Regions from separate parts of the Paenibacillus sp. PastF-3 genome, predicted to be linked through region 3. Evidence: riboswitches for the same ligand, from Rfam matches in the RefSeq annotation. Region 3 holds a riboswitch; each other region holds the start of a gene.

Region 1 (10,809 bases), on a different contig from region 3:
CATTATGACCAAAATTATAGTGCCGGCGGGCAATTAATCTTTAGTCAATTCGCTGGTTTTCTGGCTGGTGTGCTTGTCTCTCCCCTACTCAATCGCCGTTTTGGCAAACGAGGAGGCATCATTATCGCCACCGCTCTTCTCCTGACTGCTGAAATTGCATATGCTTTTCTGCCACCTTGGGGATGGATGTATGTCATTGCTGTTGCGGCTGGCTTTGGTTTCGGTATGATCGAAGCCGTCATCGGCACCATCATTATCGGAGCTGTGACAGAAGGAACCGCGATCGCGATGAGCCGACTTGAAGTCCTTTTTGGGGTAGGGGCACTCCTAATGCCTCTTATCGCCAGTCCGCTCATTGCTACCGGAGCATGGAGATTGACATTTCTAATTGTCGCTTGCTTCTCATTACTTTCCCTCATTCTCTGGGGAAGAGGCCATTTCGGGAATCTGCAACGTATACTAGACGAGCGAGCACCTCGCAAAGTCTCAGCATCCCCGCATTCCTCGCAGTCCAGCACACAGCTTCCGTATAAAGGGAAACAATGGATTCTGCTGGGTATCTTCATTCTTTTCTTCTTTCTCTATGTAGGTACGGAGATGAGTCTGGTCAACTTTATGCCCGCCATCTTTATCGCCAAGCTAGGAATGACAGAATCTGCGGCGGCGCTGACAGTCACTTTCTTTTGGCTAGCTATGTCTACGGGAAGATTGTTTGCTGGAGTGATTGCAGAGAAAATTTCTTACCGTGTATACATTTTATGTAGCTGTTTACTGACCTTGTTACTGTTGGCTCTTTTTCCGTTCACAGAAAATCGATTAGCTGCATTCATCGTAATTATGCTACTTGGGCTATTTATGTCCGGTATTTTCTCCATAGCTTTAGTCTTCTCCAGCAAGATGCTGCCAGGAGCCGAAGAATCAACACCCAGCATAATGATCGCTGCTGGAGGTGTCGGTGGAGCTCTGCTGCCCCTATTTATGGGCTGGTCTATGGACCATTTAAAAGTAGTACAAACTGCTGGGGTACTTGCCGGCTTTGCCGCCTTCCTGTTTTTGCTGAGCATTGCCGCATGGAGATTCCAATCCAGGCAAGCAGTACAAAGAAAGAGTTCCAGTATTTAGAATGTTAGAATGGTATCAACCTAATCTTTTTAGGGTAATGTCATCTATAAGCATATTCTGAGCACAAGGATGGACGATGAATGGATAAGCTTTCAACTGAACCTTTATTACATACTGCGCTTATGCAGTTTATTTTTCCTTTTTCAATAAAAAAGGGTGATTCTAAGAAGCTCATCCAACAATTGCAGGATGATGGCTTCACACGTTTTTTTCTGGATAATAAAGAGCTAGAAAATGCCTATTACGGAGAAGGCCACTGTGTTTCCCATGAACGGCTGGAGCGTACCTATTTACCGTTTGCTGCACATATTCTTTTTCCACGCAAGAAGGATGTGGACTCTTTCCGCCGCTTTTCCAGAGTCAATAATCTGGACTGTATCCTAGAGATTCCTCAGCAGTCTATATTTTTTAAAATTCTCTCGACGGATATATTCATATGTCCTTTTCAGCTTGGATTTGTGACGATACGTGTCCAGCTTGAGGGGGATTCGATTCCCTTTAGTATTGCACTGGAATTCGCGGACCGCTTCCGGACGCTTGAGAATACCTTCGTACAGGATGATTACACCTATATCCATTGCGGGGAACAGACCTATGAGATGGTTGAGGATTTTGTCTTCCGAAATCTGGTAGATGGCTTGGAACCTTTTCTGGATCACTCGGATATCAATGGGGCTTATTTCGAAACCCTTCCCTTTTTCGTAGATGAAAGAATGCAGGTGCAAGCCTTTTATGGCTTTCAGAATGAAGGAGATTCTGATGAGATTAGTGTAAATATCCGCTATCGCGCCTCTCAGCTTGATGGAATTGATCTGAACGGCAAGCCCTATGCCAGTGCCAGCGACCCAGCGTATATTGCGAATTATTGTCATGAGCATTCTTATAATCGATGGGGCCCAGACACGTATTATATGATGAATGAGCAGACCTTTTGCTGCCTTACCCGAGCTGAACCAAAGATCGCCATTAGCCTGGCCGACCAGATGTACGGGCAATACTATTACGGATTTCTACTCAATATTTTCCACAAAATCGTTCTGCTAAAGCTGGCAAATATGCATTCCCGACTACGCATAAACCACGATTATGATGAGATCGATAATTTAATCTACTCGATTAATAAATTCTCGGCAAAGTTTTATTTCTTAGAGCTAATCTCACAGTCGCAAGGACGGGAGATTTTTCTTCAGCTGCGTAAAGTATACGGGAACGACGCTCTATTCGAGGAAGTAAAAGAAACCTTGACTGACCTGTTTCAGTATCAAGATAAATTCCAGTCGAAGCGCCGGGATAATCTGCTGATGATCCTCACTGTATTTACGGTGGTAAGTGGGATTTATGGCATGAATCAAGTCATTGACGATCTGGATGGAAAGATTCAGTGGAGTAAAATGGTTAGCTATTCCCCCTTTGAGTTTCTTGCTCTCTTCGTGATAATGAGCGGGATAATGATCAGTGTTGTCCTTACACTAGGTGCTCTGGTTACTGAGCTTAAGCGGCGTCATCGCAAGAAACATAAAGATCTGGATGAATGAAAACGGACTAAGAGATTTGAAAAATTTAGGATCATGCTACTAGACATTCCGAGAACAGCCGTCTATAATACAGCGTATGCAAGAAATATAAGCTATAAAGTATAGGTGCAAAACCTAAACTTTCTTATATTTCAAGTGGAAATACCCGTTAACTTCATAGAACCAGGGGTGCTGGAATTGGCCGGCTGAGATTGTATCCCACAAGATACTGACCCTTATACCTGATCTGGATAATGCCAGCGTAGGAATTGCCAATTGGTTTTGGTCCCTGTGACCTTTACTAACCTTGCGCCAAGCCAGCGTCCCGATCACTCGGGCGCTTTTTTTGTGTAGATCACAAAAGATGTAGAAGAAATGTACATACTACACTTTATGGTTCATGTTGGATGACGGGATCTGGCAACCTTAAAGGAGAGAAGAAGACATGCATGTCAAAAAAGCACTCATGCTTAGCCTCATCTGTATGCTCATTCTTGCGATTGCCGGATGCGGCAGCAACAACGGGAATACAGCCGGAAACAAAGGGACTGCTGCGGAATCGAATGCAGCGACCGGATCAAATGCTCCAAAAGAGCTTACCAAAGTTAAGGTTGCACTGGACTGGACACCGAATACGAATCATACCGGTCTTTACGTAGCCAAGGATCTTGGTTATTACGCGGAAGAAGGTCTGGATGTAGAAATCGTTCAACCTGGCGCAGCAGGCTCCGATACCATGGTTACTTCTGGGGAAGCTGCTTTTGGGATCAGCGCTCAGGAAGGATTGACTCTAGCTCGTCTACAAGGCGTTCCCCTTGTCTCGATTGCAGCCATTATTCAACATAATACGTCGGGATTCGCCGCTCCAGTGGATCGCAATATTAAATCGCCAAAAGATTTTGAGGGTAAAACTTACGGAGGCTGGGGCTCTCCCGCCGAGGAAGCAGCCATGAAGGCGATCATGGACCCTGTTGGTGGCGATGTGAAAAAGGTGAAGCTAATCAGTATTGGTGAAGCTGACTATTTTACCGCAGTCAAACGTGACATTGATTTCGCTTGGATCTTCTACGCTTGGACCGGTATTGAAGCCGAACTGCGTGGAGAGCCTCTGGATATGCTGTACTTGAAGGATTATGCGCCTCAGCTCGATTATTACACCCCTGTGCTGACCACGAGCGAGAAGCAGATTTCTGAGAATCCAGATTTGGTGAAGGCTTTCCTGAATGCCACATCGAAGGGTTATCAATATGCGATTGATCATCCAGAAGAGGCTGCCGCTACATTATCCAAAGCTGTGCCTGACCTTGATGCCGAGCTTGTCCTAGCCAGCCAAAAATGGCTTAGCCCGAAATATAAAGACGACGCCCCCCGCTGGGGAGAGCAAAAAACCGAGGTCTGGCAGAATTACGGCGACTGGATGTATGATTTGAAGCTGCTGGACAAACCGCTGGATGCAGCTAGTGCATTCACGAATGATTTTTTACCGGCGGAGTAGACCGGACTTCCCAAGTTCGTTCAAGATTCGATGTCGAATCCGCTTCCTGTATCACTTCGTTATCAAAGTTGGCTTTTTGAACTTACCACTTCAATGAGAGTTCAAAAAGTCGGCTTTCAGAACCAAGAAGGTTGAACGTTACTTGAGGAAGGAGGAACGGAGCGTAGTGATGTGCTACGTGAGTACCGGACTTCCCAAGTTCGTTCAAGATTCGACGCCGAATCCGCTTCCTGAATTACTTCGTTATCAAAGTTGGCTTTTTGAACTTACCACTTCAATGAGAGTTCAAAAAGTCGGCTTTCAGAACCAAGAAGGTTGAACGTTACTTGAGGAAGGAGGAACGGAGCGTAGTGATGTGCTACGTGAGTACCGCACTTCCCAAGTTCGTTCAAGATTCGATGTCGAATCCGCTTCCTGTATCACTTCGTTATCAAAGTTGGCTTTTTGAACTTACCTATACAAATTGAGAGGATTGATTATTGTGGCTAACACATTGCTCAGCATTCAAGTAATTCCTAAGACTCCAAACAATGAGGATTCCATCCCATACGTCGATAAAGCAATTGAAGTTATTCAAAAATCCGGCGTTAAACATCAGGTGAACCCGCTGGAAACCACGATGGAAGGTGAACTTAGCGAGCTGCTTGAGGTTGTTCGTCAAATGCAGGAGGCGCTGATCGAAGCTGGTAGTCCAAGCGTGATCTCACAGATCAAAATTGCTCATAACCCTAACGGAATCAGCATGGATAAATTGACGGAGAAATATCGGCCGTGAGATCGACCTGGAAGCTAATATGGCCGCCCCTTGTGGCGGTCGTCTTCTTTTTAACCGTATGGCAGTTATCTGTTTCTCTATTCCATATCGAATCCTGGATTCTGCCAAGTCCTGCTGATATTGCCCGCGAATCCACCAGTAATGCTTCTGGTCTTTGGGCTCATACGATGGCTACGCTTCGACTCACATTAATCGGTTTTCCTATTGGTACAGGTGTAGGCTTGATCGTCGCTCTACTTTTGCATCTTTTGCCTTGGGCTAGACGCGCTTTTTATCCACTGATTATTCTGAGTCAAAATGTTCCCTCTATCGCACTCGGACCACTGCTTATCATCTGGTTTGGCTTTGGTCTTTTGCCCAAAATCGTACTGATTACACTGGTATGCTTCTTCCCGGTAGCTGTCGCTGCAATGGGCGGCTTGTCTCAAAGTGATCAGGTCATGATGAATTATATGAAAATGGCGGGCGCAAGCAAGTGGCAAATCTTCACCAAGCTGGAGCTTCCGTCTTCTATACCGGCACTATTTTCCGGTGTGAAAATATCCGCCACTTATGCGGTTATGGGAGCCGTGGTCGCTGAATGGATTGGCGCAGATAAAGGGATTGGCTATTATATGCTCCTCCAGAAATCCGCTTATCGTACGGATCGGATGTTTGTCGCTATTGTTATTATTGTGCTCCTTAGTCTTGTACTTTTTGCTATTATCGCGTTGCTCGAAAAATGGTTAGTTCGCTGGAAACCACGCCGTAATTCATAGAAAGGAAGATGCCTGTATGTCTCAAGCGACGCAAATAGGGCAAAGAACAACTGAAATCATAAGCTCTCCTGAAGCTCATACTGCACCACCTGCTCTTGAAGTAAGCGGCATCTCCAAGTCTTTCACCCATCGCCGCCGCGAGACGAACGTGCTGAACAACGTCTCTCTTAAGGTAGAGCAGCAAGAGTTCGTTTCGATCGTCGGTCCTTCCGGCTGCGGAAAAAGCACCTTATTCCATATGATCGGCGGACTAGTGAAGCCTGATGCAGGAACGATCCTCATGAACGGCAAGGTCGTTACAGGTCAACGTGGTGAAATCAGTTATATGCCGCAGCACCCCGCGCTTTTCCCTTGGCGTACGATTGAGGATAATGTGCTGCTCGCCGGGGAAATCAAAGGTGCTCTGCAGGATGGAGCTCGTGAAGAAGCGCGCCAGTGGCTCGACAAGGTTGGCTTGAGCGGGTTTGAACAGGCTTACCCGCATATGCTGTCTGGGGGGATGCAGCAGCGTGCGGCTTTTCTCAGAGCATTGCTAGCTCCGCAGGAGTTGATGCTGCTCGATGAGCCTTTCAGCGCATTGGATGCCCTAACTCGCAGTGAAATGCAGCGCTGGCTGCTCGAACTGTGGGAGGAGAATCGCCGCTCTGTGCTGTTCATCACCCACAACATCGAAGAAGCGTTGCTGCTCTCGAATCGTATTTATGTATTCTCGGGCCGCCCCGGCTCCATCCTACATACTGTTGACGTGCCATTTCCACGGCCACGCCGCGATGAGATTACGGATTCCCCGGAATTCCTTAAACTCAAACGCCAGCTGTCACAGTGGATGCGCGAAGAACAGGCTAAGAGCGGGAAGTAGCTTTTTGAATAGAGGTCACTCCACTCACTTTAAACAAGAGATTAAACAAAGAACCGCCCGGGCTTCAATTAGCCCAAGCGGTTCTTTTGTTTTAATCAGAATAACAGTTAAATCTTATTGTGCTTGTACAAACTCAGCAGATTTAATCCCTGCTTGACGGCCGAAAATAATGATTTCTGCTACAGAGTTACCGCCGATCCGGTTTTGACCGTGCAATCCACCTGTAACTTCACCAGCCGCATACAGGCCAGGAATAGCAGCGCCGTCTTTATTTAATACCTCTGTATTCGTATTGATCTTCACGCCGCCCATGGTGTAGTGAATCCCTGGGGCGATCTTAATAGCGTAGTAAGGACCAACGGACAAATCGTTGTCCATCCCTGTTGTTCTGCCGAATTCAGCATCGTTCTTGTTCTTTACTGCGCTGTTCCAAGTATCAAGTGTCGCTTTTAGCTTATCGGCTGGAACACCGATTTCTTTCGCCAATGCTTCGATGGTATCCGCTTGGATTACGAAGCCCATTTTGTCATATTGTTCAATTGCTTTCACGCGTGATTTAACGCCGGAATCAAAGACAAGCGTTGCCGCTTTTTCAGGAAGTGCATTGATCGCTTCGGTAACTTTATCACGTGTAGTCAATTCGTTTACAAACCGTGTGCCTTCGCTGTTCACGAGGATAGATCCTTCACCGCGAACGGCTTCCCCGATCAGATAAGATTTATCTTGTTGAACTGTTGGGTGAACTTGAATTTGATCCATATCGACAGTAGTTCCGCCAAGTGCCTCGATCATCTTGATGCCGTCGCCTGTACTACCGATTTGGTTAGTCGTAACGTATCCTTCCAGATCAGGTCTAACTTTTGATATCATATCCATGTTGGATCCAAAACCACCTGTTGTTACAACAACTGCCTTCGCTGTAATGGTTTTTTCATCAGCTTGATTAAAGAGTACTTTGACGCCGTTAGCCTTACCGTCTTTTTGAGTAATTTCTTTAACATCCGCGTTCACAAACAGTGGAATTTCTTTTTCTTGTACGTTTCTAACCAATCCTTTGACAAGGTATTGGCCTACCGCAGAGCCGTCTTCTGGACGGTGGGTGCGTTTTTCGCTCATGCCGCCTGTGATCGTAATATTGTTCAGCTTGATTCCGATCGAATCTAACCAATCGATCGCACTTGCGGAATTGTCAACGAAGAAACGAAGCATCTCTTTATCATTCGTGTCATGACCGCCTTTTAGCGTCTCTTCATAAAACTTATCATTGCTATCTTCAATGCTTTGCTCTTTTTGAAATTTCGTTTGGGAAGCGTTCATCCCTGAGGAGGATTTACTTGTATTCCCACCTGCAACCGGCATTTTTTCTAAAATAACCGGATTCAAGCCCTTAGCCTTAGCTTCCAGTGCAGCAGACATTCCCGCACCACCAGCACCGACAATAACGATATCATAATTATCTTTTAATTGATCCAGTGGTGTGTAACTAGCTTCTGATGCACCTGATACGGCTTCAGCTTTATCATTTTTGGCCGTCTCATTTACCTTACTTTTGTTCTCATTGCCATTACTATTACCTGCGCTGTTGCTATTACTGTTACCGCAGCCTGCGATTACGAGCATGACAGAGAGAATGAGAATGAGAGCAGTACTTGTTGTCTTCTTCATCTTTATAACGCCCCTTTGTGAATGTTTTCACATTTATGATAACGCAAGGATGCTGTTTTGTGAAGGTTTTTTAGTAATTAGTTATACTTACTGTTACATTTTCATGAATATTTTCATTTAAATTTTCATAAAAATTCTTGCTTTCAATATTTCCGCAACTTACTACTCAAAAAAAGCCACCCTTTTCAGGGCGGCCATCTGCCTTATTTTCTAGTCACTTATGGTATATAAGCAATAACTTCAATTTCTACGAGCCCATCCTTAGGCAGACGTGCTACTTCAACTGCGCTGCGAGCAGGATATGGCTGAGCAAAAAACCTTCCATAAATCTCATTTACCTTAAGAAAATCATTCATATCCTTTAGGAAAACGGTCGTCTTTATTACCTGGTCCATGCTTGTACCCGCCGCTTCCAGTATGGCTTTGACATTCAGCAACGACTGTTCCGTCTGTTCCTCAACCGTAGCAGGAAAAGTCCCACTAACCGGGTCTAGTCCGAGTTGTCCTGAAGTATATAGGACGTTCCCAAGCTTTACAGCTTGAGAATAAGGTCCAATTGCACCTGGTGCATCCGTTGTTATTACAGTTTCTTTATGCATATTTTTCATTTTAAAAGACTCCTTTATCCAACTTGTTCATTAGTTTTACCGTCATATTCCTTTAGCATTTCTGCCTGTTGCTCTGGCGTTAACTTCGCGATACCAAATCCCGTAAAGCCCCATATCGTCGCAAAGATTATTCCTGTCCAACAGAGAACAGCCCAAGGTAAATAGTCTAACGTTGCAACACCCAGCGTTCCCGCCATATAAGCACCTGCAGCTGTCCAAGGCAGAATAGGCTCGGTAATCGCCGCTGAATCCTCGATCGTACGTCCCAAATTCTTCGGATGCAAGCCCCGACAGATATATGCTTCACGCAGCATTTCACCTGGCATTAAGATGGATACCTGACCATTACTTGTAACCCCGATCATCGTAAGACCTGTAACAATGGTTGCTACGATCATTGAACCTGTGGAATGGACGAACTTCAAAAGCTTATTAACAATCAATTCCAAGGATTTCGTCAGAGATATGGTTCCAGCAAACGTGATTGCACAGAAGCAAATGAGAAGTGTACCCATCATGGAGTTCATTCCGCCACGATTTAGGAGACGGGGTACATCTTCAATAATGTTAGCAGAATCAAATCCAGCTACGTGAACCATAGAAATATTAAATCCATTAACAACAGAAGATACGACCTCATTCAACGTAAATCCCTGAAATACAAGTGCGTTGGCCATAGCGAACATGGAAGAGATCAGCATGACTGGGATGGTCGGCTTCTTCGTAATAGAACCATACAAGATGATTAGTACAGGTACTAATAGCAGCAGATTAAAGTCATAAATGGTATCTAATGTTCCCATGATCGTTCCAACCTTTTCTGGAACAATAGCACCGGCAGCATCTGTGTTTAGGCCTGTGATAATAAAGACAACGCTTGCAACGATAAATGAAGGAAGTGTGGTATATAGTAAATGTCCAATATGCTCATAAAGATTGACACCTGTTGCTAACGCAGCAATATTCGTTGTGTCTGAAAGCGGTGACAATTTATCACCAAAATAAGCACCTGCAACAACAGCACCAGCTACTGCTGCTAGGTTCGCATCCATACCCGCGCCAACACCCATAAAGGCGACCCCGATCGTTCCCGCTGACCCCCAAGACGTGCCCGTACAAAGTGAAACGGCAGCTGTCGCAATAAATGCGGTGATAAGCAGAAATTGTGGATTAATGATATTCAATCCATAATAAATCATCATTGGGATCGTTCCACCAACCATCCATGCCCCAATCATAAAACCCACCATGATCAGAATAAGAATGGCAGGCATCGTTTTCGCGATCTTGCCAGCGATAGATTCTAGTATGTCGTTATAGCTATAACCAAGAATAATCGCGATAATACCAGCAACAACCGCAGAGGTAATGATAAGTGGTTCAGGTGGTAATTCAAACAACACGTACCCTAAACTAAGTAACACAATCATTGTAATAATCGGTAATAGTGCTAAGAACATCGTCGGCTGTTTCTTGACTCTTGGTGATTCTGATTTGGACATGGTTATTTTCCCCCTTGATATGGATCTGAGAAAAGCTACTAATGAGGTCTTTCAAGGTCATTGATCAATTGTTTTTTACTATTTTTACTTTTTTAATGGATAAGCTCGATTCAGCCGTTCAAAAGCTTCCTGCAACAAGGGCCGTGGCGTCGCAATATTTAAGCGGATAAAGCCTTCTCCTGATGCTCCAAAACCTGTCCCAAAGCTCACGCTAACCTTCGCATCCGACTCGATCCACTGCTTTAGCTCTGCTTCGTTGGTACTGATTGCCCTACAATCCACCCATAACAGATAGGTTCCTTCTGACTCGATCACGCGAAGTTCAGGCATAGATTCAGCTATATACGCTTTCACCCAAGCGATATTGGCTGTGATATATCCTCGTAATTCTTCCAGCCATTCATCGCATTCCGTATAAGCCACTTCTAATGCAGGTACTGCAAAAAAGGTGGGGTTATGACAGCCCGCTTGCTGTAAACAACGTCTGAATTTCTCCCGCAACTGATCATTC
Region 2 (10,809 bases), on a different contig from region 3:
AGCTACAGGAAGCAATTACACGTCTGTTAAAAAGCACACTCCCGCTGTCTTCCGAGCAGGAGCAGGAATATGATCTGTGGCCGCATATTGTCGAGACCCTCACCTACTTGCGGCGCGAGATGTTGACGGAGTCGCGCGATCGCTTGCGGGATCAGCCCTCTTTTTCACTATGCTATGACCTGCTGTGGAGAAACTGGATTTATCCGAATACAGGTGGAACTAAGCTTTACCTTGATGAAATCAAACAGCTTCAGCAGGCAGAGAGTGAGTTAGGAGCTTCCCTGTCACGCCATGCTTGGCTGTTAGCCCAGAGCCGCATGTATTTTTATCTGAAGGATGACCCGAAGGCTTGGGAATTATTGAATACGGCTGCCGAGCGCCCAGGTCTCCATCCTGATGAGCTGATGAGCTTCACCTCCCCGCTTCTGGATGCAGGTGAATGGTCACGATTGGTGGGCTGGCTTGTTCAGACCGGTCCACTGCTGAGCAGCAGACTCTATAATCTGAATACCTATTCGAACAGATGGGAAGAGGCCGTTCGCCATCTTCCTGAAGCTGAGCCTCAGATGTGGAATACATTAGCCGCCATGTTACCTATCTCTGGAGAAGTATACGAAGAGAAGTTAATTACCTATGAAAAATGGCAGACATGGATGGATTATCAACTGTCCATCGGTAAGCTGCCTTCCGAATTTCGTGTTACAGACCTCCAGCCTATGGAGAAAAACGCACCCGGAGTTCTGCTTCCCTTCTACCACCAGGCCGTCGAAAGATTTGTGCTGGATAAGAATAGACATAGCTACAAAGCGGCTGTGAAACTATTGAAGCGATTATCCAAGCTGTATAAAAAAATGAAACAAGAAGAACGGTGGGAAGAGTTCCTCATTGCCTTCACCACAAAGCACAGCAGACTCCGTGCGTTGCAAGAGGAGCTTCGGAAAGGAAAGCTAATACCATGAACATGCATTTGCGCACGCTGACCATCCGGCTTGCATTAAGCCAGTATGGCGATGCTTTAATATATGGAATGAATGAAAGAGAAGATCTCGTGCCCGGCTTGCAGCTTAAGCAGCGGTTATTCGCCTGGCATGAGGCATCTTTTTATGGTACGGAGTTAACGGTTCAACCAACTGGCGAAGGTATGGAGCTAGTGATTCTACCTGCGGAGCAGGTCCTCCCTTTCTTTGCAGAGCAGAAGCTGCTGGCGCATATCGAATGGAACTGGGAGGGCGATGCCGCCCATCTCACTGAACTGGCGCCACTTCTGGCTATATGTCTGGAGAATAAACAGTATATTCCCGATATCTCCGCTTATCGCGCCGGGAGGTTGCAATGGACCTGGGATGAGGACGCTTTTGCGCAGGTGGCAGCGGAGAATGACACTGCCAAAGGGGCCCTTGAGGCGCTAAATGACGGCAGCGAGTTTAGCCGCGGATTACGCGCGGCGTTCTCCGCCGCCGTATCGCAGAGGTTTTACAGCACGGAGGCCGAGGCAGGCGACCTCCGGAGCGAATTCCCGCTTCTATTCGATAGAAGCGGGGCCCTTGCAGCGGGCATGGATACCGCTGCATGGCTTATCGCCATTGGCTGGAAGGCGGATACCGCGCCTTTCCGGCCTGCACTTCAGCTGCTGGAGCCGGAAGGGGATGAATCCCCTTGGCGGCTGCAGCTGATCCTTCAGGACAAGCGCGATGAATCCGCGCTTGTTCCCATCAGGCTCGCCGATGATGGCGAGCCGCACGGCTTGTGGCCGACAGCATGGTCGGCCCACGTGCATGAACGCGCCGCGGGATGGCTGGAGCGCCTCCGCGGCAGTCTGCCGCCCGAGCGCTTCGCGGCGGGCGGCGACGTGCTGGCTGAACCGCTCAGCGATGCCATCGCTTGGCGGTTCTTAACCGCCGAGAGCCAGCGGCTGCTGGAAGCAGGCTGGCAAGTGCTGCTGCCGGCGTGGTGGGAAGCCGCCAGCCGGAAAAAACCGCGCCTGCGCGCCAAGATCAGCTCCGGCGAGGACAAACGCAGCGGCGGCGAGTCGCTCTTCGGTCTGGATTCGATCATCGATTTCGATTGGCGAATCTCCATCGGCGACGTCGACCTCACCGAAGCTGAATTTGCCGAGCTAGTCGCAAGAGGAGAACGGCTCGTCCGCTTCAAGGGCAAATGGGTCTCGCTCGATCCCGCACTGCTGGCGCAAATTCAAAGAGCCATGGCAGGTATGGACAAGTCGCAAGGCTTGTCTTTCCAAGACGTGCTTCAGCTTCATTTGCTACAAGCGAGTGAGGATGCAGATGCTGAGGCTACAGAAGAGCAGCTTCAAGAGGATGCGGCGCGCCTGCGGCTCGAGGTAGAACTAAACGAGCATTTAATCAGCCTCATTGGTCAGCTCGGCCAGCGCTCACAGTGGCCGAAGCCCCCAGTACCCGCAGGACTCCAGGCAGAGCTACGCACCTATCAGCATGAGGGATATGCTTGGCTGACTTTCCTGCGTCAATTTGGTTTGGGGGCTTGTCTAGCCGATGATATGGGGCTTGGTAAAACCGTCCAACTCATCGCATATTTACTTCATATCAAAGAAAATACCGATCCTAGCTCATCCCGCCGCCAGACCGACCCACCGGGTTGGCCTGCTCTGATCATCTGCCCTACCTCCGTGTTGGGCAACTGGCAGAAGGAATTGCAGCGCTTCGCGCCTTCTTTGAATGTGATGCTGCACTACGGAAGCCGCCGTTTGGACGCAGGCTTCTTCTATGGCGCTGCTTCGCAAGCTGACGTGGTACTCACCTCTTATGCGACTGCAGCGCTTGATCAGGAGTTGCTGAAGGAATTCACTTGGGCGGCAATTTGCCTGGACGAAGCACAGAATATCAAGAATGCTCAAACGAAGCAGTCGGTAGCTGTACGTAGCTTCCCGGCTTTACACCGGATTGCGCTGACAGGAACACCTATAGAGAACAGATTATCTGAGCTGTGGTCCATTTATGATTTTATAACCCCAGGTTATCTGGGTAGTGCCAAAGCCTTTAACGATCGATTCAGTAATGCCATTGAGAAGGAACGTGACGAGAAACGTACAGCGGACCTACAAAATCTCGTGAAGCCGTTCATGCTACGCCGTAAGAAGAAGGATCCTAACATCCAACTCGATCTTCCAGATAAAAATGAGATGAAGACCTACGTTCATCTCACAGCTGAACAAGCTGCGCTCTATGACCAGACCGTAAACGGACTGCTCGAACGTATGCAGAAGTTGGAAGGTATTGAGCGTAAGGGCGCCATTCTTGGGGCTTTGACCGGACTTAAGCAGCTATGTGATCACCCGATGCTTCTGACCAAGGAGGCCCTCCCTGAAACCGATTCGGACAATAAACTGGATACCAGTCCACTCATTAACCGTTCCTCTAAACTTGAAAGACTGCTGGATATGGTGAAGGAACTTCGTGCAGAGGATGAGCGCTGTCTCATTTTTACGCAATATGTCGGGATGGGAAAAATGCTTCAGGCTGTTCTACAGCAGGAGCTGGGAGAGCCCGTCCTTTATTTGAACGGCAGTACCTCCAAACAGGCGCGTGACCGAATGATTGAGCGATTCCAGACGCCTATACCTTCTGTGGACGAAGGATCCAGTCGTCCAGATGCACCACCGACTGATCAGCCGAATGTGTTCATCCTTTCACTTAAAGCTGGAGGTGTCGGTCTGAATCTAACCGCAGCCAACCACGTATTCCACTTCGATCGCTGGTGGAATCCGGCCGTTGAGAACCAGGCGACGGACCGCGCCTATCGGATGGGCCAGACGCGCGATGTACAGGTGCATAAATTCATCGCCCTCGGGACGCTCGAAGAAAAAATTGATGAGATGCTGGAGAGTAAGCAGCAGCTAAGCGATAATGTCATCTCCAGCTCCGAAGGCTGGATTACCGAGCTGTCTACTGAGGCTTTGACAGACCTATTTACATTGCGGCGAGGCTTAACAGACTAATCCTGCCGCTTTCAGATACTCAAGAAGATGCTGGATAGTGTAGCGAAAGATTTGTTTAATCCAATAAAAAGGCAGAAACTCTTTATATCCGAGTTTCTGCTTTTTTTGTTACTGAACGATGGCATAAGATCAGAATCATTCTCTAACCACCAACGAATCTGTGCATGTCATCCTTTACGGCTTAACGAACATCGGTAATGTCCGCGTAAGGCCATTCGATTCCGGCCAGGAATGCCAACCAGAATACGCCGACCGCATATGCGGTGAATAGGACGTCGCGGTACGTAAAGCCAATAACATAATAATAAGTTCTCTTGGCCTGCCCGGAAAACCGCTTCGCCTCCATAGCCACCGCGATTCTATGGGCGCGTCGTATGCTTTGGGCAAGCAAAGGGATCGCGTATCGTTGCAACAGCTGGTAGAAGTTAAATATCCTCCCTCGTTTGCGTATTCCCCTGACTTTCAATGCGTGGTGCAAGGTCTGGAATTCTTCTGCGAGAATAGGCACCAGCCGCATCGCGGCCAAGAAGCTGTAAGCATACTTAGCCGGTAATCTCCCCTGCTGCATTAAGGAGTAGAAGAGGTTTACCGGCCTCGTCGTCAGACCGAACAGAAGCCCGACCGACGCCATGCTCAGTGCCCTGAACCCCAGATGCAGCCCTCTGTAGAAGCTTTCTTCCGTAATGTTCACTAATCCCCATCGGACCCACTCTGTCTCTCCCTTGCCGAAGAACATCATCCCCGTAGATGTAGACACGAACATCAGCAAGAAAGGGGAGGTGTATAACAGCAATCTGCGCAATGGGTGCCCGGACCACGGAAGCAGCAGCATCGAGCCGATGGCTACGTTCACCATGACGTTAAAGTCGTGGATGAGAATAATTGCCGCGAACCAGAGAGAGAACAGAACGATCTTAAGCGTAGGATTGACGCGGTGTAGCCAGGTTTCCCGGTGGGGAAAGGTCAATAACATCAGTAAGTCTCCCGTCTTCGATTCTCCATGACGCTGTGCAGAAATTTTCTACGATCCGCGCATCATGCGTGACCATAATAATCGAGGCTCCCGCCGAAAGCAGCCGCTCAAGCTTCTCGAGCAAAGAGAACGTATTCCGTGCGTCCAGCCCAAAGGTCGGCTCGTCTAGCAGCAATATGTGTTGCCCTTTTACGATCGCCGTCGCGACGCTTAATCGTCTCTTCTGCCCCATCGACAGCTGATACGGATGCCGCGAGGCAACGTCCTCTAAATAAAGTTCTTCCATTAGCTTATACGCCTTCGCACGCCGAATTTCGCAATGAACGCCATCCAGCAACAACGAATACTCGATCTCTTCCCGTACCGAATGTGTTACAAATTGAAATTCGGGGTTTTGAAAAACGAATGCGATATGCTCGGCCGCTTGCGCAACATGCTCCGCTTCCCGGCCTGCTATCTTGCATATCCCTTCGGTCTTAATCAGTCGCATGATCGAGAGCAGCAAGGAGCTCTTACCCGCTCCGTTATGGCCGATGATCCCGATCCATTGACCAGGGGTGACGATTGCCCTCCCTACTTCGATGACCGCCCTGTTCCCTCGTTTCCCGCGAAACCTGTCCATTTCCAGATAGACATCTTCCCGATCGTTTGCGTTTGAATAACGAGTAATGCAGTCTGACCTCCGGGATTTATTCTCGATATAGTCCTCCCAGACGCCCGGATACCAAATTCCGTATTCTTGTAGCTCTCTCCTTTTAGCTGAAAAGATTTCCGTCGGCGATCCGTCAGCGATAACTACTCCTTCACGGGATAACACGACGATCCGATCGAAAAAGTCGATTACGCCTTCGATCTTATGTTCAATGACGATCAAGGTAATGCCTTCGGACAGGCTTCTGATCGCAGACCATACCAGCTCCGTACCCTCGCTATCCAACAGCGCTGTCGGTTCGTCCAGGAAAATCACTTCTGGCTCCATAGCCAGAACGGAAGCTATGGCTAATCGCTGTTTCATCCCTTGCGATAACGATTGGATTGCGATATGGATATCAGGAATTTTCAAGCCGACTTGAGCGAGATAAAGGCGGATCAGACCTGCCATTTCTTCGCGGGGGACGCGCATGTTCTCGAGAACGAAAGCCATCTCCTCGTCCACATATGGCATACAGAACTGCGTATCCGGATCTTGGAATACGTATCCCCATCGCTCGGGAACAAATGTCTCTTCAGCGATCATCGGAACTTCGATCGAACCGGGAATCAAACCGCTCAACACCTGCAGCAGCGTCGACTTCCCGCATCCGCTCGGGCCGAGCAGCAGCGTCTTCTCCCCCTGGTGGAAAGAAAGGGAAATGCCCTTGAACAACAAGGAGTCCTCTCCGGCAAACTTAAGCTTTAGGTTCTTAACTCTCGCAGCTATGGAGACTCCAGGCGTCATAGTCGTGTCAATGCGTCATAGTCCGCCTTGGACGCCGGTCTCAACACTTTGGTTACGCCTGTGAGCTCAAGCGCTTTGGACAGTCCGAAGGCGAAGATACCGGCGATGACGATACTTCCGAGTCCCCTCAGTCCGATCAGCAGCGTATAGTTCCAAGCGGACAACGATTCAATGTAACCGTAGCCGAAATCCAGCACCAACGAACCCGCCGCCGCCGCGAGCGCGGCCAGCGACGTGACCCAGACGTTCGCGTTGCGATAGAGGAAAATCGCGAAGACTAACTCCGCGCCCAATCCCTGCAACGCGCCGTAATACAAGGTCGAAAGCCCCCATTCACTGCCCAATAGCGCACTAACGGAAGCCGCCGCAATCTCAGCCAGAAGCGCCACTCCCGGCTTGCGGATGATGAGAAACGCGAACGTCCCGGCAATGAACCACATGCCGTATATCGTTTGCTCCGCATGGGTACCCAGCGGTTTGACCACGTCGTACATCGGTCCCCAGATTTTATAGATAATTCCGAATACGACCGCGATCACGATGGTTACCAGAATATCAGTCAGCTTCAATCCCCGTGACCTCGTCCCTTTGTCTTGTTGTCCTTGCCTTTGTCCTTGCTTAGCTTGTTCCATGCTTCAACAACTTCCCTTCTAGGTTCTTGGATTCGTTGCTCGCATGATGTGAGTAATTTTAAAAAGCCTACCCATTCATGGGTAGGCTTGCGCATGGCATCAAAAAAAAGGATGCTCGACAATAACGTCTCTACGCTGGCATTACCCAGATCAGATTGACGGTCAGCGGCATAAGGCCGCTATCTCAGCCTGACTTCATCAAGCACCCGTTTATTGCGATTCAACTTCCTATAACTTATATCATAAGTAAACTTTTTACAATATGATTTTCGTTCCTTGGGTATCCCTATCGCGGTATCTAAGTGTAGAACGCTCACCATTGCTCGGACATCTTAAAAGTGACGGCGAGATCATCATCACCTGAGAGTGAGTTAACTACCAAAGTAACCGGCTCATCCTGAAGCTCGTAAGAGAGCCGCTCGTTAAGCAAGTTAACGGCCAAATTCGCATACGCACCAGAGATCCCTGATCCTGTACCTTGCATAATCACCTTTCCACCCGTGACCGTAGTGCAGGTGTAATTGACAAGCAGTGCTGTGTCCGTAACAGGAATATCCGTAGTTGGTGTAGGGAAATTTTCAAATGTCCCATCCAGAGTTCCACCTGCAACGACCATATAACGCACAGGTCTCTTGGATAGAATATCTAAAGCAGCCGGTCTAATTTCAGCCGCAAGACCTTGTGGAATAGTAAAGGCAGGACTCCTCATAAAGCTGATCGCTGCGAAGTCAGTCGATGTAACCGATACGTTATCACGTATTTCCGAGGTTATACGGCTTACTTGAAACACATCCAGATTAACAGCCGTCCAGACACCGTTCACATCCACAAGAAAAACCTGAATCTTTAATTGCTCCTGTGAATACACAAAATTAAATTGAAATAAATCCTCTACAATAGGGTAGGTCTTACTTAACGTTTCCCGATATTGCAGCTCAAATAATTCTTCAATAAAGACTGTCTGATGACTTGCACTATTGGCTAAACCCGTTAAATAACAAGCCGCTCCAGCTGATCCATTGTTAACTACTTCGATCACAACTTGATCTATTGGACGGGTACCGTCGACAGGTAAATTAATGATTGTGCTTGTAGAGAGGACAGGCAATGTCTTCACACCTCCTATTCATATCAAATTATATCTATATGCTATGCAATCAATTTTTAGAATTCTTGGATGATATTAAAATAGAGAAGTGCTAAACAGATATAAAATACAGATTTGCCACCAAATAAAGGATGTGGTAAACTCGACTTAACTTTTTATGAACGGAGGGTTACGTGTGATAGATTTTATCCGAGTTAGAACTTTGCGCGGCTAATTGAATAGCGCTAAAGCTCTGCCCATGTGCAGAGGACTCAGGATAGGTCTACCCATTTAACTCCATAGAAGCCAACAAACTAATACGCCTTCGGTGTCCTTATAAGGACGGTAGCGTTTATGTGAGAATTATAAGGATAAAGTATATCGTGAAACTTATACTTTCTTATAATTTAAACCAACTGCTGCTCGTAAGGGATTAAGTTATCATTTCCCTACGCCCCAGCCGTTGTTTAATTTGATATATCTATGGAAGACCCTAATGTTGTAACGGAGATTTCCCCTTACACATTTGTCTGACGTCCTCTAACGAACCATAAGCACAGGCAGATGACCTGTGTTTTTTTGCGTTTACTATTTACTACTGGAGGATGAATAAATATATGGAACAACTACGAGAAAAAGCTATTATAGTCGGTGTCCAGCTACAAAACGAAACAAACTTCGCTTATTCAATGGAAGAACTCACTAATCTGGCAGCTGCCTGTGACCTAGAAGTTGTAGGAGAGCTTAGTCAGAAGGCAAGTCGGATCAACCCTTCCCACTATATCGGCACAGGCAAAATCCAAGAATTATCTGCTCTCTTAGAAGCGCATGATGCTCCTATTGTTATTTTTAATGATGAGCTGTCTCCTTCACAGATTCGCAATTTGGAGTCCTCTCTAGGCCGTCAGGTCATTGACCGGACGATTCTGATCCTGAATATTTTCGCAGAACGAGCGAAGACCAAAGAAGCTCAGCTGCAAGTGGAAGTAGCTAAGCTGCAATATATGCTCCCCCGATTAACAGGTCTCCGAGAATCTCTCGGCAGACAAGGTGGTGGTGCTGGGCTGAAGAACAGAGGCGCTGGTGAAACAAAGCTGGAGCTGGATCGCAGAAGAATTGAAGAACGGATTTCAGCATTACAGGTTGAGCTTCAACAGCAAGTAGCAAGGCGCCAAATTCAGCGGAAGCAGCGGCATAAGAATGAGGTTCCTGTCGTCTGTCTCGTCGGCTATACGAATACCGGCAAGTCCAGCTTAATGAATGTAATCGTGGAGACGTATCATCCAGGCTCTAATAAGCAAGTGTTCGCCAAGGATATGTTATTCGCTACGCTGGAGACATCCGTTCGGAGCATTGAGCTACCGGATCACAAAACCTTTTTATTAACAGATACCGTTGGATTCGTCAGCCAGCTTCCCCATCATCTGGTCAAAGCCTTCCGCTCCACGCTCGAAGAGGTGACCGAAGCTGACTTATTGATTCATGTAGTCGATATTTCCGATCCCCAGCATCAGCAGCATATGGCTGTCACCGATGAGACTTTGAGAGCGCTCGGTGCGGACCAAATTCCAACGGTTTATGCCTACAACAAAGCTGACCTAACGGACCTACCTTACCCTCACCTTGAGGGTGACAATGTCTATCTTTCCGCCAAACAAAATAGCGGGATAGCTGAACTTACAGATCTGATTCGCAGCCATGTTTTTACGGATTATGTACAGTGTCAAATTCTGATTCCATTTGATCGCGGCAATGTGGTCTCCTATTTTAACGAGCATGCCCATGTCCAATCGACTAGCTATGAAGAAACAGGCACAAGGCTTGAACTGGAATGCAGAAAATCTGATTTCGAGAAATTCCGCAGTGACTTTGTTCAGCTTTAGGCTATAAGACGCAGCAAAGGGGTTGTCCCATAAGTCATAAATGACTCAGGGACAGCCCCTTCTTCTACTTATTGGTGGAAGCGAACCCGGTTAACTATCCGAAATATTTCACTTATTGTGCAAGCAATTTATCCAACAAGCGAATGATCATCGCAACCGACTCCGCACGGGATGCAGTATCATTCGGTTTGAACAATTCGTTGCCTTTACCAGTTACTATGCCAGCAGTTGCAAAAGCATTAATTTGTTCAGAAGCCCAGTTCGTAGCTACATCCAAAAATAGATTGGATGCGTTAGGAACATAGTTTATCAGACGAGCAAGCATTGCAACGATCTCAGCGCGGGAAATTTCTTGATTAGGATGGAAAGAACCATCACTATATCCCGTGATTACCCCTTTAGCTTGTAATGCTGCAATCGATTTTGAAGCCCAATGTCCTTGTGTATCAGAGAAGAATGAACCGCTTGAATTCGGTAGACCAAAAGCTTTTGCTACCATTGTGGCGAACTCGGCGCGAGTTACCTTTTGATTCGGATGGTAAGAACCATCACTATAACCCGTTACAATCCCCATCTTAGCTGCACGCTCCACTACGGAGGCACTCCACGAAGATGCCGGAACATCCGTAAAGTGTATAGCGGGAGCAGACTTCTCTTTTTCCACGATAGCCTTAACTGCCTCTACATTTACCTTGTCGTTGAACACCAGCTTTGACGCTGTTGGCGCTGTTGGCGTTACTGTTGGCTTCGGTGTTGATGTTGGTGGCGTTGGCGATACTGGTGGCGTTGCTGTTGAATTTGGTGTCGATGCTGGTGGTGT
Region 3 (10,809 bases):
CCAATGGGAAGTTTAATCCGAAAAGTGAAATCACTCGCGCCGAAGCTGCGATTATGCTCTATAATGCTTTGGAATTCCTGAAGACCGGTCTGAAATCCTAACCGATAAGCGGCATTCAACTGATCTGATTGAACACACGAAAGAGCAGTCCAGGAATGTTCCTGAACTGCTCTTTTTTGCGACTTAATCTTCTTCTATATCTCTTCTCCACTAATTCTGTTCAGAAATTGCAGCGCACGAGGATGCTGCGGATGCTCAAGAACTTCTTGCGGAGTCCCTTGCTCTAGAATATGGCCTCCATCCATCAGAATGATCCGGTCAGCCACATCAGCAGCAAATTTCATCTCATGGGTCACTATCACCATGGTCATCCCCTCTGCCGCTAACTGTTTTATAACCTTAAGCACTTCCCCCACCAACTCAGGATCAAGCGCAGAGGTTGGCTCATCGAACAACAGCACCTCTGGATCTACTGCCATGGCACGAGCGATAGCTACCCGTTGCTGCTGACCACCTGACAGTTGATGCGGATAAGCATCCGCTTTGTCCGCCAAGCCAACTTTAGTTAATAACTTAAGGGCACGTTCGCGTGCTTCGTCCTTGGATCGCTTCTGGACCGTCACCTGCCCCTCCATTACATTGCCTAGTGCCGTCATATGCGGAAAAAGATTATAGGACTGAAAGACCATCCCTGTTTTTTGACGTAACGCCAAAATGGACTTCTGGGGGATTTTCTTGTTATCCGTGAAATTAATTTTAATATCACTGAGCGATAAGCTTCCTTGATCAGGGACTTCAAGCAGATTAAAGCAGCGTAAAAGCGTTGTTTTGCCTGAACCCGATGGGCCAATAATGACCAGCACCTTGCCATGCTCCATTTCCAGATCAATGCCCTTTAATACCTGCAGCTCACCGAAGGATTTATGCAAATTAAGTATTTCAATCATAATTGTCTCCCCCTTTAGCTCGCAGAGTAACGACTCAGTCGTTTCTCCAAGTAGTTTTGCAGTGCTGACAACACAGAGCAGAACAATAAGTAGAATAATCCGGCTTCCGTATACACCAGCAGAGGCTCATACGTTGTAGAAGCTACCTGCTGCGCAGTTCTAAACATCTCCGTATAGGTAATGATTGCTGCCAATGAAGTGTCTTTGACTAAGCTAATAAAGGAATTCGATAACGGCGGTACAGAAACACGGGCAGCTTGTGGCAGAATAATGCGGCGCAGTGCCTGGGTACGAGTCATCCCAACGGAGAAAGCCGCTTCCCACTGACCTTTATGTATCGACAGAATAGCCGCACGGATGATTTCCGATGAATAAGCCCCTACACTAAGCGTAAATCCAATGGTCGCGGCTATGAAAGGGTCGAGCACAATTCCCACTGCCGGCAAACCATAAAAAATAATAAACAGTTGTACTAACAATGGGGTTCCACGAATGACCCATACATAAAAGCGGGCGATTAGCTTCGGAAGTATCCACGGGGAGAGACGAGCCAGTGCTGTCAATATCGCTAAGATCATTCCCAGTGCAAATGATATCAATGCCAATGGAATGGTAAAAGCCACCCCAGCTTTTAGCAGGGGTAGCAGTGAATCTAAGAAAATTTGTATTTTGCGGTCATCCATTTTTAGACATCCTTTTTTGGCTCCAAGCTGGTTAGCTTCTGAACCCTTGAATTATTTTGAAACGTCAGCACCAAAGTATTTCTCAGAAATCTTTAAGTACGTGCCATCGCTCTTCATTTCAACAATTGCATCACTAACTGCTTTTACCAACTCTTCGTTGCCTTTTAAGAAAACAGCTGCGCTTTGTGAACCGTCTGGAATCTCATCTACTACTTTAATTTTTACATCAGGCTTTTGCTTTTTCAGGTCTAGATAAGACAAACCATCATTTACAGTCGCATCAATACGGCCTGAGGTCAATAGGTCCATCGCTTGATTGAAGCCATCTGTAGCTACAATTTCAGCCCCGTTCTCACGGGCGATATCAGACAGGTTACTGGTCAGAGATTGTCCGGCTTTTTTCCCCTTAAGATCTGCAAAGGTTTTGATATCCTCATTGTTTTCACTCACTATCAATACCGCTTTAGATACGATATACGGTTCGGAGAAATCATATTTCACTTTACGATCTTCATTAATGGATACTTCGTTAAAAATAACATCAAACCGCTTGGCATCCATCCCAGCAAAAATACCGTCCCACTGTGTCTCAAAAAACTCTGGTTCAACACCGAGACGCTTCGCTACTTCCTCAGCAATTTCTACATCAAAGCCGGTCAGTTTGCCCGAAGCGTCATGATAAGTAAAGGGTGCATAGGTCCCTTCTGTTCCTATACGCAATTTGCCGCTAGCTTTAACAGCTTCCAGACTGTTTTGTGCAGTGGCTGTATTTCCAGCATTCGTTCCAGCTGAAGAATTCTTAGACGTACCGGTATTCGAATTATTGCCGCAGGCCGCTACAAACACCACGGTTAACGCCAATAGAATAGTTAAACTTAGTTTTTTCATAATTAATTCCCCTCTCTTTACCCGGAATTCATCCGGTAAATTGTATACTACACTGGCCGCTGTATACCGTCAATGATTTTTTCCGATTATATACATCGGAATTGTAATATTAGGTAAATCTCTACCCTTATATTACCCAATCTTAGAATAATCCTTCACAAGATCCTCTCTTTACATCTCAGAAAGATATGGTATATTTATAAACAAATTAAATATGGACCTGTTATTTCACTAGGGGAGTCGGCCGACTGAGACGGAGCTTCAAGCTCCGGACCCTTGGAACCTGATCTGGATCATACCAGCGGAGGGAAGTGGAGCAGAATTTTCATCCCATGCATTTTAGTGTTCCTATGCAGAATGAACTTTTTGACCCATTTATTTCCCTTCGGAAATGAATGGGTCTTTATTTGTTTACAATCAATCACAAAACTTAAGCATACAAGAAGTTTATCCATCACAAAACGTTTAGGAGGTTCGATCATCACGACAATCCTATCCATTCAAGGCTTAACCTACTCTTTTCCGGAATCTGAACACCCCCCTGTATTTGCAGATCTATCCTTAGATATCAGCAGAGGAGAGTTTGTCTCGGTCATTGGGGCTAGCGGATGCGGAAAAAGCACGCTTTTCAAAACTATAGCAGGCTTGCTCGAACCCACTCACGGGCAAATAATAATTCATTCGAACCCGTCATCCTCTACTCGCTTAGGTCAGATCGCTTACATGCCTCAGCAGGATTTGCTGTTGCCTTGGAGAACCGTGCTCGACAACTGTCTTTTGCCCTGGGAGATTAAACCAACGTTTAGCAAACAACAGACGATCTCTCGCATTCAAGAAATGCTTTCACGTTTCGGTTTAGCCGATGTAGAGAGGGCATATCCCCATGAGCTGTCGGGTGGCATGAAACAGCGAGTCGCATTTCTACGAACGCTTGTAGCTGGTGGCGGGGCCGGTCTTATGCTGCTAGATGAGCCGTTTGGAGCGCTCGATGCTATGACCAAACGTGAGATACACCGTTGGCTATTGGAGCTTTGGGATGAGCTGGGTCAAACAGTGATGCTCATCACCCATGATCTAGAGGAAGCGCTATTACTAAGCGATCGGATTTATTTATTGTCTGGAGGAATCCATAGCGAAATCCAGGAGATTGTCGTTGATTTACCGAGGCCAAGACATTACAAGTTGAACTATGAACCCCGGTTTATAGCGTTGCGGGAAGAGTTGGAGCGGAGACTGTATGCAGCCCATATCTTTTAAAAAATATGTAAACAATTACGTTCCCTTCATTCTATTGCTGTTGTTCATTCTTGTGATCTGGGAGTCAGCTGTTCGTCTTCACTTGATTCCAGCCTTTATCCTACCTGCACCTTCTTCAATAGGCATCGCATTGATCGAACACAGGCAATTACTCAGACCGCATTTATTGACGACATTGCAGGAAATATGCGTAGGCTTTGTTCTCTCAGTTATTTGTGGTGCACTGCTGGGCACCGGAATGTACTTGTTTCGTCCCCTTGAAAAGGCCATCTATCCGTTCCTTATTATCAGTCAGACGATTCCGTTAATCGCGCTATCCCCCATTTTTATTATGTGGTTCGGGTATACGCTATGGAGCAAAGTGGCTGTTGTGTTTCTAACTGCTTTTTTTCCAGTCGTTGTGAGTACATATGACGGATTTCGTACAAGTGGTCAAGCCTACAAAGACTTATTGTTAACATTTGGCGCCAACCGCTGGCAACTGCTCGTTAAAACCCAAATCCCGCTGGCGCTGCCCTCCTTTTTCTCAGGACTAAAGCTATCCATTGTGTACTCCGTGATTGGAGCGACCATCGGCGAATGGCTCGGCGGAAGCAAAGGACTCGGTTACTTTAGCCGAAGGATGGCCGGAAATTTGCAAAGTGCCGAAATGTTCGCCGCTGTATTTCTGTTGTCCGCGCTTGGTATAGTGTTGTTTCTAATGATAGCTCTGCTCGAACCATTATTTTTAAAGAAAAGAGGATCTAAACAATGAATGATTTGAATTTCCAAAGAAAATGGCTTATTCCCGTATTTCTCATATGTTCAGTCCTAATCTTCACCAGCTGCGGAAAAGCATCCAATGTAAGCAATACTCCTGCTAATTCATCTAATAACGAAATTAAACAAACGCACAAGCTGACGATTATGCTCGATTGGTATCCCAATGCCGTTCACTCTTTTTTATATGCTGCTGAGCAGAATGGTTATTTCCAAGAGGAAGGTCTGGACGTAGAGATCCAAATGCCCGCAGACAGCAATGACGCACTGAAACTTGTAGCAGCGAATCAAATCGATTTAGCGCTTAGTTATCAGCCTCAGGTGCTCATGGCACGCAGTGAGAACATTCCAGTACGTTCGATTGCTGCGATTGTGAGACATCCGCTTAATCATTTAATGGTACCTCAGACTGGAGACATTCATAGTCCCAAAGACCTCACAGGTAAACAGATTGGGTATTCTTCCATTCCTCTTTATGAAGCCATGATTCGTACGATGATCCAAAACGATGGGGGTGACCCTAAGGCCAGCAAATTAATCGACGTAGGCTTTGACCTTATTCCGGCGATTGCGACGGGGCAAGTGGATGCCATTATGGGAGGGTTCATTAACCACGAACAATTAATCTTGGAAAAAGAAGGGCATTCCGTGAACTCGTTCAACCCCACGGATTACGGAGTCCCTGATTATTACGAGCTAGTACTTGTCGCCAGCGATCAAGGAATACAAAATTCTGAGTCCTATTTCAAAAAGTTTCTAAATGCAATTACTAAAGGACAACAATTTGTGCAGGAGAATCCGGAAAAAGCGTTGAATTTGCTGCTTGCACACGAAGATGAGACCTCTCCACTTGATAAGCAAATTGAAGAGAAGAGTCTGGCTATTCTACTACCGCTAATGAATGCGGGTGACCAAGATTTTGGATATCAAGAACCCGCGTCTTGGGAGAAGGTACGACAGTGGCTATCAGACAATGATTTACTGTCTACTGACATCAAAGCTGAGGATGCTTTTATTAATCTTTAAACATTAGCTATTCGCCCATAAAACTTGAGGAGGAATTATCATGTGTTATCTATCCAAAGTACGGGAATTCAATCCCTTGATCCACAATATCACCAATATCGTGGTAGCGAATTTTTCAGCCAACGGTCTTTTAGCGCTTGGAGCCTCCCCCTTTATGGCGGATGCTCACGAAGAAGTGGCAGATATCGCCGCATTTTCATCTGCCGTAGTTCTGAATATCGGCACACTGAATGACTACGCCATTCAATCTATGGTGCTCGCGGGACAATCTGCGAATAAGCACGGCGTTCCCTTAGTTCTTGATCCAGTGGGTGCGGGAGCCACTGCTTATCGAACAGCTGTCACTCAAAAGCTTGTGAATGAGATGCAAATTACCGCTCTACGTGGCAATGTGGCTGAAGTTGCCAATGTCATTGGTGAGAGCTGGTCTATCAAAGGGGTGGATGCTGGTGAAGGTGAGGGCGATGTCGTCGTCTTGGCTGAGACTGCTGCGCGGAAGTTAGATTGTGTGGTTATCATCACCGGAAAAGATGATGTCATCACAAATGGAGATAACACCTACATTGCCAGCAATGGTCACCCTATTCTAACAAAAGTAACGGGAACCGGTTGTTTGCTAAGTGCAGTAGTCGGTGCATTTCTTGCGGTAAGTGAAGGAGCATCTCTTGAAGCAGCAGTCGAAGCTCTCTCCTTCTATGGAGTGGCTGCTGAAATCGCCGCTGAACTAACGGCTGGACAAGGTCCGGGGAGCTTTCAAATCGAGTTTCTAAATCAATTGAGCTTGCTCACAGCTGAAACTTACAAAGATAAATCAAAAATTAAACAACTCAGATAACAACCCTAAGGAGTGAACAGAATGACTATATCCAAAGCTTTAACTATAGCCGGCTCGGATAGCGGTGGTGGCGCTGGCATCCAGGCAGATCTAAAAACCTTTCAAGAGCTTTCTGTATATGGCATGTCCGCACTCACAGCTGTGACAGCCCAAAACACACTAGGAGTTCAGGGCGTATTTCCGTTGACACTGGAAGCTATTACGCAACAGCTTGATTCCATTGGAATTGATTTGAAGCCTGAGGCCGTGAAGACTGGGATGCTTTTTAACAGTGACATCATTTGTATCGTAGCAGAGAAGATCCAGCAATATGACTGGCATAATCTTGTAGTTGATCCTGTAATGGTTGCTAAAGGTGGCTCTACCTTGCTCCGGCAGGAAGCTGTTCACTCCTTAATCAGCCATCTGCTGCCCTTAGCATTGGTGACGACGCCCAATATTCCAGAGGCCGAAATGATTACTAACCGAAGCATCACCACCATCGAAGAACGTAAAGAAGCGGCTAAAATCATTCATTCCATGGGCTCTGACTATGTAGTGCTAAAAGGTGGGCATGATACCTCAACTACAGCGGTTGTCGATCTTCTATATGATGGTCAAGAGTTTATCTATATGGAGAGTACTCGGATTCAGACTAAACATACCCATGGCACTGGCTGCACCTATTCAGCAGCAATTACTGCTGAGCTAGCCAAAGGCAAATCCGTTGCTGAGGCCATTCAAACCGCCAAAGCTTTTATACAAGCGGCGATTGAAGATGAGCTGGGCATTGGGGCTGGACATGGACCTACGAATCATTTTGCATATCAGAATAGATTGCGAGGGATGAACCTTGAAGCAAATAGACAGTGATCAACTACGTAATTTATTAAAAGTCTATTTCATTATGGGCAGTGTGAATTGCCTTAAATCCCCAGCCAAGGTATTAAAAGAAGCCGTTGCTGGAGGCATAACAATGTTCCAATTTCGTGAAAAAGGTACAGGGGCATTAACTGCAGAGGTTAGATTTAATTTAGGAAGACGGCTTCAAAAGATATGTCGTGCTAACGGAGTCCCTTTTATCGTTAATGACGATATTAATCTAGCCATCGCCCTTGATGCGGACGGCATTCATGTTGGACAAGATGACACCCCCACACTAGCAATCAGGCAGCTGCTTGGGGAGGACAAGATCGTTGGTGTATCCGCTCATTCGCTCGCCGAAGCCCAGCAGGCCATTGCAGATGGAGCTGATTATCTAGGGATTGGACCTATTTATCCTACCTCTTCCAAGGACGATGCCCAAGCCGTTCGAGGCACATTAGTCATTGAGGAAATACGAAACAGCGGCATTACGATTCCTTTAGTCGGCATAGGAGGAATCACAGTGCACAATGCAGCACCAGTACTAGCTGCGGGTGCGGACGGTATCTCCGTTATATCAGCTATTGCGGGCGCTGAAGACATCACCTTAGCCGCCAGAGGATTTGTTCAAGAAGTTAATTTAAGAGGAACATAAGCTCACTCAGCTCTTCTCCGCTCAAATGACGCCATTGTCCTCGCTCCAAACTATCAAGTGTAATATTCATGATTCTTATTCGTTCTAGTTTAAGTACTCTATATCCTAACTCCTTGCACATTCTGCGTATTTGCAGATTAAGGCCTTGAGTTAGGATAATTCTAAACTCATCATCAGCGATCGGGTACACTTCGCAAGGTTTCGTTGTGACCCCAAGTATGTCCACACCGCTAGACATTTCATGTAAGAATTCTGGCGTCACTGGCTTATCTACGGTAACCACGTATTCTTTCTCATGCCCATTTTCGGAACGCATCATTTTGTTTACGATATCTCCATGGTTCGTTAATAAAATGAGACCTTCCGAGTGTTTATCTAATCTCCCGATTGCAAAGATTCGTGAAGGATATCCTACAAAATCTATAATATTCCCAGCCACATCAGGGGCTGCGGTACAGGTAATCCCGATAGGCTTGTTCAGCGCGAGATATACCAGCTCCCCTTTACTAGTCGATATGGGCTCTCCATCTACGGATACAATATCCTCTGGCTCTATAAGATTATTCGCCTCACAGACAACTCCATTAACCGCGATTCGGCCAGCGGCAATTAGCCGTTTCGTTTCTCTTCTGGAACAAAAGCCAGTCTCGCTTATATATTTATCGATTCTCACTGATAATCCTACTTTCCTTCTGATACTGATACTTGCATCTATCCATAAAAAAACACCTGATTTTAACGATCAAAATCAGATGTTAACCTTCAGGAATAACCCAGTTCAAGGGAGCTATTTGGTGCTTCCGCTTTTTTTCACGTTATTGCCCTTGCTTCCACTTAGATCTTTAGCGCCTGGACCCGTGGTTGGAGCACCTTTTGCAGGTTTAACTGGCTTTGCTGTTTTGTTCCAGCGTGTCCAGCCCTTACTCCCCGTACCTCTGCCCGTGCCGCCACCTTTACTTTTTGCACCCATCATATCACTCCGTCAGTCATTCAGAATTCGTATAGTTTATACACTTCATCTATTTTACCACACTCTCAAACTTTCTGTTTAAGTAATAGCTCAGCTTCGTCTAACGATACTCTGATTAGTATTTAGCATCTTTATTCATTTCATAAATATCAAAGGTATCTTCATGTATTTCAATGGCGATGACAGTACCCTCTTTTTCGAAAAATTGCACATGCCCTAACCGCTTGTCCTCCAGCTCTACCCAGCCAGCATCCTCTAATTTATTAAAGTAGTGGTCAGGTCGATAGAGACCTTGTTCTCCCCCTATATTGTCGAGTTCGTACTTTACGCCTATTTTTACATTAGGATTACTAGAAGTTGTCGTGACTTCGATTTCTTTGGCATTTTCCGGAATAGGAATTTCAGCATTTATGGAAGATACTCCATACTCTTGTACCTCTTGAGTTGATGATGTGCATCCACTTGTGAATAGTATTAAAGGTAACCCTATAAAAGCTAATAAATATTTATACAAGTATATCAGCTCCTTCCCTGACTTATTTCACCAAATCAATCCATTAAAAAACACCCCACCAAAGACTAGGCTTTGATGAGGTGTCTATTTCGAATCCGCTTTATAGCTCACCCATTTTATTTAGGCTGAATATAACCTTCTGCTTTCAGAAGCTCAGCGATCAATACAGCACCGCCGGCTGCTCCGCGCAGGGTATTGTGGGAGAGGCCCACGAACTTGTAATCATAGATGGCATCTTCGCGAAGTCTGCCTGTCGACACGCCCATACCGTTCTCAATATCGCGATCCAGTTTGGTCTGTGGACGGTTCTCCTCTTCGAAATAAGTAATGAACTGTTTAGGTGCGCTAGGCAGCTCAAGCTCTTGAGGACGTCCTTTAAAACTCTTCCACAGGTTCAAAATCTCTTCTTTGGATGGCTTTTTCTCAAAAGAAACAAATACAGCAGCCATATGTCCATCTGCTACAGGCACACGGATACATTGCGAAGTAATGGTTGGCGCTTCACTTTTTACGATGCCTTCTTCTTGCACGCTTCCCCAGATGCGCAACGGCTCTTGCTCGCTCTTCTCTTCTTCACCACCAATGTAAGGAATTACATTGTCAAGCATTTCTGGCCAGTCAGCAAAAGTCTTACCTGCACCGGAAATCGCTTGGTACGTTGTAACTACAACTTTAGAGGGGTTGAATTCTTTAAGCGCATGAAGCGCAGGCACATAACTTTGAATGGAGCAGTTAGGTTTAACCGCAATGAAACCTGTTTCTGTACCCAGACGTTTTCTTTGCTGCGCAATAACCCCAAGATGCTCTGGGTTAATCTCAGGAATGACCATAGGCACGTCCGGCGTCCAGCGATGCGCAGAGTTATTGGAGATTACTGGAGTACCCGTACGAGCATAAGCTTCTTCGAGCGCTTTAATCTCTTCTTTTTTCATGTCTACTGCGCAAAAGATCAGGTCTACGTCCGCAGCTACTTCTTCTACCTTAGAAGCATCTTGAACCATAATATTCTTCACGTTCTCAGGCATTGGAGTGGATAGTTTCCATCTGCCCTTGGCCGATTCTTCAAACGTTTTCCCAGCAGATTTCGCGCTTGCAGCAATTGCAGTTACTTCAAACCAAGGATGATTCTCTAGAAGGGCAATAAACCGCTGACCTACCATACCTGTGCCGCCAACTATGCCGGCTCTTAGCTTTCTTGACATCAGAAAATACACTTCCTTTTGATTAACTGTCCTATCTTGAATAATAGGCTGATAATTAATGATATACGGCTCGGGAACATTTGGCGAGTGTTAACATCAAAATAACATTAAAAATTTTATTTTGTTAACTGATAATATAGAGCTTCACTACGACTCATCGAGCAAATAGCTGCACTTAGTACAATTATAATTGTATTTTTTGCTCGGACAACACTTTAACTGCATTCTGT

What was found. Region 3 has a riboswitch for thiamine pyrophosphate ahead of M2444_RS00470 (ABC transporter ATP-binding protein). Riboswitches for the same ligand answer to the same signal wherever they lie in the genome.
Region 1: it holds a riboswitch for thiamine pyrophosphate, as region 3 does, so the genes downstream of both, M2444_RS13115 (ABC transporter substrate-binding protein) here and M2444_RS00470 (ABC transporter ATP-binding protein) in region 3, are expected to answer to the same signal.
Region 2: it holds a riboswitch for thiamine pyrophosphate, as region 3 does, so the genes downstream of both, M2444_RS12415 (ECF transporter S component) here and M2444_RS00470 (ABC transporter ATP-binding protein) in region 3, are expected to answer to the same signal.

Annotation. Positions count from the first base shown of each region.
Region 1 covers NZ_JARXWM010000005.1:310,480-321,288, reverse strand. The annotation lists gene M2444_RS13125 (MFS transporter) at 1-1,122, shown strand, start outside; gene M2444_RS13120 (hypothetical protein) at 1,203-2,657, shown strand; TPP riboswitch at 2,812-2,922, shown strand; gene M2444_RS13115 (ABC transporter substrate-binding protein) at 3,082-4,131, shown strand; gene M2444_RS13110 (hypothetical protein) at 4,298-4,450, shown strand; gene M2444_RS13105 (thiamine-binding protein) at 4,613-4,906, shown strand; gene M2444_RS13100 (ABC transporter permease) at 4,903-5,664, shown strand; gene M2444_RS13095 (ABC transporter ATP-binding protein) at 5,681-6,523, shown strand; gene M2444_RS13090 (flavocytochrome c) at 6,638-8,188, opposite strand; gene M2444_RS13085 (RidA family protein) at 8,407-8,796, opposite strand; gene nhaC (Na+/H+ antiporter NhaC) at 8,811-10,298, opposite strand; gene M2444_RS13075 (MalY/PatB family protein) at 10,383-10,809, opposite strand, start outside.
Region 2 covers NZ_JARXWM010000005.1:145,660-156,468, reverse strand. The annotation lists gene M2444_RS12435 (SWIM zinc finger family protein) at 1-959, shown strand, start outside; gene M2444_RS12430 (DEAD/DEAH box helicase) at 956-3,976, shown strand; gene M2444_RS12425 (energy-coupling factor transporter transmembrane component T family protein) at 4,158-4,949, opposite strand; gene M2444_RS12420 (ABC transporter ATP-binding protein) at 4,891-6,387, opposite strand; gene M2444_RS12415 (ECF transporter S component) at 6,384-7,019, opposite strand; TPP riboswitch at 7,128-7,239, opposite strand; gene M2444_RS12410 (hypothetical protein) at 7,333-8,127, opposite strand; gene hflX (GTPase HflX) at 8,724-9,989, shown strand; gene M2444_RS12400 (S-layer homology domain-containing protein) at 10,102-10,809, opposite strand, start outside.
Region 3 covers NZ_JARXWM010000001.1:95,727-106,535, reverse strand. The annotation lists gene M2444_RS00490 (S-layer homology domain-containing protein) at 1-101, shown strand, start outside; gene M2444_RS00485 (amino acid ABC transporter ATP-binding protein) at 195-947, opposite strand; gene M2444_RS00480 (amino acid ABC transporter permease) at 962-1,630, opposite strand; gene M2444_RS00475 (amino acid ABC transporter substrate-binding protein) at 1,682-2,518, opposite strand; TPP riboswitch at 2,742-2,845, shown strand; gene M2444_RS00470 (ABC transporter ATP-binding protein) at 2,885-3,775, shown strand; gene M2444_RS00465 (ABC transporter permease) at 3,756-4,529, shown strand; gene M2444_RS00460 (ABC transporter substrate-binding protein) at 4,526-5,560, shown strand; gene thiM (hydroxyethylthiazole kinase) at 5,601-6,395, shown strand; gene thiD (bifunctional hydroxymethylpyrimidine kinase/phosphomethylpyrimidine kinase) at 6,417-7,247, shown strand; gene thiE (thiamine phosphate synthase) at 7,228-7,893, shown strand; gene M2444_RS00440 (pseudouridine synthase) at 7,874-8,566, opposite strand; gene M2444_RS00435 (DUF3934 family protein) at 8,681-8,863, opposite strand; gene M2444_RS00430 (hypothetical protein) at 8,979-9,377, opposite strand; gene asd (aspartate-semialdehyde dehydrogenase) at 9,494-10,579, opposite strand.